3 regions of the Bradyrhizobium sp. USDA 4510 genome follow, and region 1 is predicted to be linked to each of the others. Evidence: predicted binding sites of a transcription regulator. Region 1 holds the regulator's gene; each other region holds the start of a gene.

Evidence for each region. Region 1 encodes PhoB, which activates phosphate uptake and scavenging genes when phosphate is short. Its sites were predicted from a motif close to TGTCATNNANCTGTCAT; they were not measured.
Region 2: a site for PhoB is predicted at 1,169-1,185, ahead of phnC (phosphonate ABC transporter ATP-binding protein). Genes of this name have one in related genera too.
Region 3: a site for PhoB is predicted at 915-931, ahead of ACVMDN_RS36510 (DUF2794 domain-containing protein). Genes of this name have one in related genera too.

The regions. Positions count from the first base shown of each region.
Region 1 covers NZ_JBSSBT010000001.1:7,327,218-7,329,481, reverse strand. Annotated here, with positions in the region: gene pstB (phosphate ABC transporter ATP-binding protein PstB) at 1-169, shown strand, start outside; gene phoU (phosphate signaling complex protein PhoU) at 276-992, shown strand; gene phoB (phosphate regulon transcriptional regulator PhoB) at 1,138-1,848, shown strand; gene ACVMDN_RS34145 (GcrA family cell cycle regulator) at 2,089-2,264, opposite strand, start outside.
Region 2 covers NZ_JBSSBT010000001.1:1,486,704-1,488,967, reverse strand. Annotated here, with positions in the region: gene phnD (phosphonate ABC transporter substrate-binding protein) at 1-147, opposite strand, end outside; gene phnC (phosphonate ABC transporter ATP-binding protein) at 227-1,042, opposite strand; gene ACVMDN_RS06575 (transferase hexapeptide repeat family protein) at 1,254-1,919, shown strand; partial or broken gene ACVMDN_RS06570 (alpha-D-ribose 1-methylphosphonate 5-triphosphate diphosphatase) at 1,916-2,264, shown strand, end outside.
Region 3 covers NZ_JBSSBT010000001.1:7,862,485-7,864,748, forward strand. Annotated here, with positions in the region: gene ACVMDN_RS36505 (Bax inhibitor-1/YccA family protein) at 1-265, shown strand, start outside; gene ACVMDN_RS36510 (DUF2794 domain-containing protein) at 487-858, opposite strand; gene ACVMDN_RS36515 (DUF1223 domain-containing protein) at 1,386-2,147, opposite strand.

The DNA of each region.
Region 1 (2,264 bases):
CTACACGATCGCGATCGTCACCCACAACATGCAGCAGGCGGCGCGCGTCTCCGATAAGACCGCCTTCATGTATCTCGGCGAGCTGATCGAGTTCGACGACACCAACAAGATATTCACCTCACCGAGCGATCGGCGCACCCAGGACTACATCACCGGCCGGTTCGGTTGACCGGCGCATGATCCGGAAAAGTGGAAACCGGTTTTCCGATCAGGTCATGCTAAAATTCAGGACACGAAACCATGATCCCCGGGATCATGGTTGAGGGAGACAAGCGATGGCTTCTGAACATACCGCCAAGGCATTCGACAGCGACCTGCAGGAGTTGACTCGCCTGGTCGCCGAGATGGGCGGCCTGGTCGAACGGATGATTACCGAGTCGGTCGACGCGCTGATCCGTCGCGACGTCGCGCTCGGCAAGCGCGTGGTCGCCGCCGACATCGAGATCGACAATCTGCAGCGCAACATCGAAGAGCGGGCGGTGCTGACGATCGCCCGCCGCCAGCCGATGGCGATCGATCTGCGTGAGATCGTCAGCGCGATGCGCGTCGCCACCGACCTCGAGCGGATCGGCGACCTCGCCAAGAACATGGGCAAGCGCGTCGCGGCGCTGGAGAGCGATTTCCAGCCGCTGAAGCTGATCCGCGGCCTCGAGCACATGACCGACCTCGTGCTGTCGCAGGTCAAGTCGGTGCTCGACGCCTATGCCGCGCACGACCTGCCGGCGGCGATGAACGTCTGGAAGGGCGACGAGGAGGTCGATGCGATCTGCACCTCGCTGTTCCGCGAACTGCTCACCTACATGATGGAAGATCCGCGCAACATCTCGTTCTGCATCCATCTGATGTTCTGCGCCAAGAACATCGAGCGGATCGGCGATCACGCCACCAATATCGCCGAGACCGTGTTCTACATGATCGAGGGCCAGCAGATCACCGACAAGCGCCCGAAGGGCGACATGACCACTTTTGCCACCACGGTGCCGGGCAACTGAGGCATGATCGGCAAGCACGGAACCGGCAAGAGCGAAACTGGATGATCCTCGCGACAAATCGTTTCCGCGGGGACTATGCTCAAGGAAGTAAGCGTTTCGGTTTGCGTCTGGGCAACGGATCACCACAGAGAAAGAACTTAAACCGATGAGCGCACGCATTCTGGTAGTCGAAGACGAGGAAGCGCTGACGACGCTGTTGCGCTACAATCTCGATGCGGAAGGCTACGATGTCGAGACGGTGGGGCGCGGCGACGATGCGGATACAAGGCTGAAGGAGCGCGTTCCCGACCTCGTGGTGCTGGACTGGATGCTGCCGGGCCTGTCCGGCATCGAACTGTGCCGCCGCCTGCGGGCGCGGCCCGAGACCAAGCAGCTTCCGATCATCATGCTGACCGCGCGCGGCGAGGAAAGCGAGCGCGTGCGCGGGCTTGCCACCGGCGCGGACGATTACATCGTCAAGCCGTTCTCGGTGCCGGAGCTGCTGGCGCGGGTGAAGGGCCTGTTGCGCCGCGCCAGCCCGGAGCGGCTTGCGACCGTGCTGACCTACGGCGACATCGAGCTCGACCGCGAGAAGCGCCGCGTGGCGCGCTCGGGCCGTCCGATCGATCTCGGGCCGACCGAGTATCGCCTGCTCGAATTCTTCCTTGAGCATCCCGGCCGCGTGTTCAGCCGCGAGCAATTGCTCGACAGCGTCTGGGGCCGCGACATCTACATCGATGAGCGCACCGTCGACGTGCATATCGGCCGCCTGCGCAAGCTGCTCAATCCGGGCCGCGAGCAGGATCCGATCCGCACTGTGCGCGGCGCCGGCTACGCGCTCGACGACCGCTTTGCCAAGGCCGAGCCGCAGCCGTAACGGCCATGCGGCATTCATAAACCGCAACACGGCGTCGTCCCGGCGAAACCCGGGACCCATACGCTGCGGCCAGCGCAATCGGCACGCGGCCAGACGGCTTTCTAACAACACCCATTCGTGGTTATGGGTCCCGGCCTGCGCCGGGACGACGCTGGTGATATAGCCGGGCTGGGTCACACAAAAAAATCCCCGCTTTCGCGGGGATTTGTCTTTGAGGTCTTCCGTCGTTTTCCCGAGTGCTCACTTGATCTGCGGTTTCGCCGACGGCCGGCGGCGATCGGCGGCGGGCTGGTAGGCGACGCGCGAGTGATGCGCGCAATAGGGCAGGCCGCCGAGCGCTTTGCCGCCGCAGAAGAAGAATTCCGGGCTCGAGGGATCGCCGACCGGCCAGTGACAGGTGGCCTCGTTGAGCTCGA
Region 2 (2,264 bases), 5.8 Mb from region 1:
CCAGCGCTCGGTGACGCCGGAGGCGTTCTCGGCCGGCACCACCGCGAAGGTGAGCTCCGGATACTTTGCCTTCCAGTCCTGCGCGGAGGCCGAACCGGCAAATGCCAGCGCGGCGGCGCCAGCCAGAATGATGCGACGAGTGAACATGACTACCCCTCTTTTGTTGTAGTTGCACCTGTTGGCCGGGCAAAATGCCCGGCCTCCCAGATTGAAAAATGCGCGACGCTCAGGCCGCGGCTGCGGTGCCGAGTGCCGACGCAGTTGCACCGTCGGGCGCGGGCAGCGGTGCTGCGCCGATGACGTCATTGGCCTCGAGGTCATAGAGCTCGCGGGCGATATGGTCGGTGAGCGCCGCGGGGGCGCCATCGAACACCACGCGACCTGCGGCCATGCCGACCAGGCGGTCGCAATAGGTCCGCGCCAGGTCGAGCGAGTGCAGATTGCAAAGCACTGTGATGCCGAAATGCTTGTTGATGCGCAGCAGCGCGTCCATCACGATCTTGGTGTTGCGCGGATCGAGCGAGGCGATCGGCTCGTCGGCGAGAATGATGTCGGGCTCCTGCACCAGCGCGCGGGCGATCGCGACGCGTTGCTGCTGGCCGCCGGAGAGCTGGTCGGCGCGCTGTGCCGCCAGCTGGGCGATGTCGAATTGCTCGAGCGCCGACAGTGCGAGCGCCCTGTCCTGCTCCGGCCAGACCTGCGCCAGCGAGCGCCATGACGGAATCTGGGCCAGTCGGCCCATCAGCACGTTGGTCAGCACATCAAGGCGGCCGACCAGATTGAACTGCTGGAAGATCATCGCCGAGCGCGCGCGCCACCGCCGCAGTTCCTTGCCGCGCAACGCGGTGACGTCGGTGCCCTCGAACAGGATACGGCCGGAGGTCGGATCGGCGAGACGGTTGATCATCCGCAGCAGCGTCGACTTGCCGGCGCCGGAGCGGCCGATCACGCCGACAAAGCAGCCCGGCGCGATCGAAAAGGACGCGTTGTCGACTGCGGCTTTCGTGCCGAAACGGCACGTCAAACCTTCCACCACCAGCATGTAATGCTCCAACCGCGCCTCGTTGGGTCATCGCTATCCCCGGCGTTTTACAGTTATGTGACGACAGCGCTGCGGTGCGGCGATCGTCCACACCCCTCCCTTGTCGCTCCCTTGCCGTCATCGCAACGTCATGATGTTGTCATCAAGCATCCCGATGACGAGCGCGCATCCCCCGGAAGCCCAAGATTCTTGAAGATTTGCGGAGGCCCTGATGGCCGGAAAAACACTCTCGGTTGTGCCGACCGTCGACCCGACCGCGTCGGTCCGTGAGAGCAAGCTCGGCAAATATACCGAGGTCGGCGCGCGCACGATCCTGCTTGAAGTCAGCATGGATGACTATTCCTACGTCGTGAACGACAGCCAGATCACCTACACCTCGATCGGCAAGTTCTGCTCGATCGCGGCGATGACCCGCATCAACCCCGGCAACCACCCGATGCATCGCGCGACTCAAGCGCATTTCACCTACCGCGCCAGCGCGTATTTCCCCGGAGAGAGCGACGACACCGACTTCTTCAACTGGCGACGTGCGCATCACGTGCATATCGGCCATGATGTCTGGATCGGGCACGGTGCGATCCTGTTACCAGGACGGAACATCGGAACCGGCGCTGTCGTCGCCGCCGGCGCGATCGTGACCAAGGACGTTCCCGCCTACACCATCGTTGCCGGTAATCCGGCGCGGCCGGTGAAGCGGCGCTTCTCCGAGACGATCGCCGACCGCCTCGCCGCGCTCGCATGGTGGGACTGGGATCACGAGACGCTCCGCCGCGTCCTGCCCGACTTTCGCAAGCTCGCGGTCGAGGAATTCCTCGACAAGCATGAGGCCGAGGCCGTATCCCAATCGCAAGCCAAACAACGGAGCGCCGCATCGTGACGGACATTTTCATCGAGGGCGGGCGCACGCTGGTTGACGGCGCCCTGGTCGAGACCTCGCTGCGGACCGCAGGCCGCGACATCGGCGCGCTCGACGCGCGAGCAGGGTCGCGCCGTGCTTCACATCGATGCCAGTGGCCTCCTGGTGCTGCCCGGCATCATCGACCTGCATGGCGATGCGTTCGAGCGGCAGATGATGCCGCGCCCCGGCGTCGACTTCCCGACCGACGTGGCGCTGATCGACAGCGACCGGCAGGCGATCGCCAACGGCATCACCACCGTGTTCCACGGCACGACCTGGTCGTGGGAGCCCGGCCTGCGCAGCGCGGAGAATGCGCGCAAGCTA
Region 3 (2,264 bases), 540 kb from region 1:
GATCGGCATCATCATCGCGAGCCTGGTCAACCTGTTCCTGGCGAGCTCGGCGCTGCAGTTCATCGTGTCGGTGGTCGGCGTGCTGGTGTTCGCGGGCCTCACCGCCTGGGACACCCAGCGGCTGAAGAACGACTACATCTACGGCTACGCCTCGCAGGGTGGCGTGATGGCAGAGCGTGCGGCAATCACTGGTGCGCTGTCGCTCTACCTGAACTTCATCAACCTGTTCACGCTGCTCCTGCAGCTGCTCGGCCAGCGCGACTAAGCGCCTCGAGCGAGCCGATCAAATCCAAGCCCCGGCCATTCCGCCGGGGCTTTTCTTTTGGGCGAGGCGAGATGTGATGTAGCCCGGATGAAGCGCAAGCGAAATCCGGGACAGGCTCATCCGCGGCTTCAACGGCCCCGGATTGAGCGGAGCCTGCCATCGAGCGCGTTCGCGCGGCCCGTTGGCTCCATCCGGGCTGCAAGCAGACTGACCTGACGCGCTTAGACCAGCGACAGCTTGCGGTCGATCACGAACAGCACGCGTTCGAGTTCATGGCCGCGGCGCAGGATCAGGCCGGTCGCGGAAATCACGCTGTACATGCCCTGCTTGCGCGCAAGCCGGGGGTCCTTCTCGATCCGGTAGATCGGCACTTCCGACGCGCGCCGGAACACCGAGAACACGGCCCGATCCTTCAGGAAGTCGATCGCATAATCGCGCCACTCGCCGTCGGCGACCATGCGGCCGTAGAGATTGAGAATGCGGTTGAGTTCAAGTCGATTGAAAGTCACGCGATTGGGCTGAGGGGTCGCGGCGGCGGTGCGCGCCGCGGCACGACTCCCGCTCGGATCAGTGTCCTCCGAGATCAAACTCATCGAGCGCCTCCTGTCACCTCGGTGGCGATCGGGTTCCGAAGGCCCCTCTTCGGGATCGTCACGAGAGTGACATGATCGCGCTAAGCGCGCGGGCCCGCAAGGGGCCAATCGCAATGCAACCGGGCCTTAACCACCGCCGCGCGCGGCGGATTGTCCGAAAAACCGCAGAGTCACGGGAACGTTAGCGGAATCATATTGCTGCCCCACTTCCGCCCATCGCCCGCCCCGCTGCCCTGCGAAAAGGAAACCCTGCGTTGGCCCGGTCCTTTCGGTTCCGGATTCCTCAGCCCCCAGCCCCCCGGGGCCGTCGGGATCGGGCCTGTTCGCAGGGGAGTCAAATCCCAACACTGGGCCAACGAAAGTTGGTCCTTTTTGTTTTGGGGCCTGCGCAAGCGAGACGCGCGCGCCAAGCACCGGCGCCTTCCTTTCGGCAGATCACTGAATGCAGGTTTGTCGCCATGCGGCTGCACGAAAACATGCGTGCGACCGGCGGAAGCCAGCGCATCGCGCCTTACCGCAGCGAGGCGCTAGTGAAGTGAGGTGAAGGCAGCGCCGAGCATCGGGCCCGGCTTGTCGCGGTTGCCGTCCTGGACGTACACCGCCGCAGCATCGACACCGTCACGCGTGATGTTCTCCAGCGGCACGGTCCAGCTCCCGGACGAACCGTTCCAGTCACCGACCTTGAGGAGATTGCGCACGACGTTGTGGTAGGTGATCTCGCGGCCGCGGTTCTCGCCGCGCGCGATCGAGATCGGCACCGACTTCGAGATCGAGCAGATCCAGACCTCGCCGCGCGACACGGCCGGCGACTTCGATGCGGCGACCGACACGTTGATCTGCTTTCCGCTCAGCGTCATCGTCACGGGCACCGACATCACGCTGCCGCTCCTTTCGGTGTCCTTGATGGCGTCCTCGATACTGGCGCGATCGCTGCCGATCACATGCGCGGAGCCATTGATCACGGCTTGCGGCGTGTAGACGTCGCGGTCGCCGCGAACATGCGAATAGGCCTTCTGGCGCGCGCTGAAACGGGAATCGGCCAGCGTGTCCTTCCAGCCGAGATAGTCCCAATAGTCGATCGGCATGCTCAGCGCGATGACGTTGGGGTCCTTCGCGAGGTCACCGATGATCTTGTCCGCGGGCGGACAGGACGAGCATCCCTGCGAGGTGAAGAGTTCGACGACGGCACGCGGATCGGCGTGGGCGGGGCGGATGATCGCGACGATTGCGCAGATACCAAGGGCGCTGGACCATCGCGAGATACAGTTATAGGCCATCATCGCTGTCATACTGCGAACCAGTCGTGATGATTTCCATCCGTAATTGTACGGAGCATGAAGTCTGTCCCTGAACTTGCGTGCCCCAAAACGCGAGAAAGCGGCCTTTTCATAGGCCGCCTTCTTTTT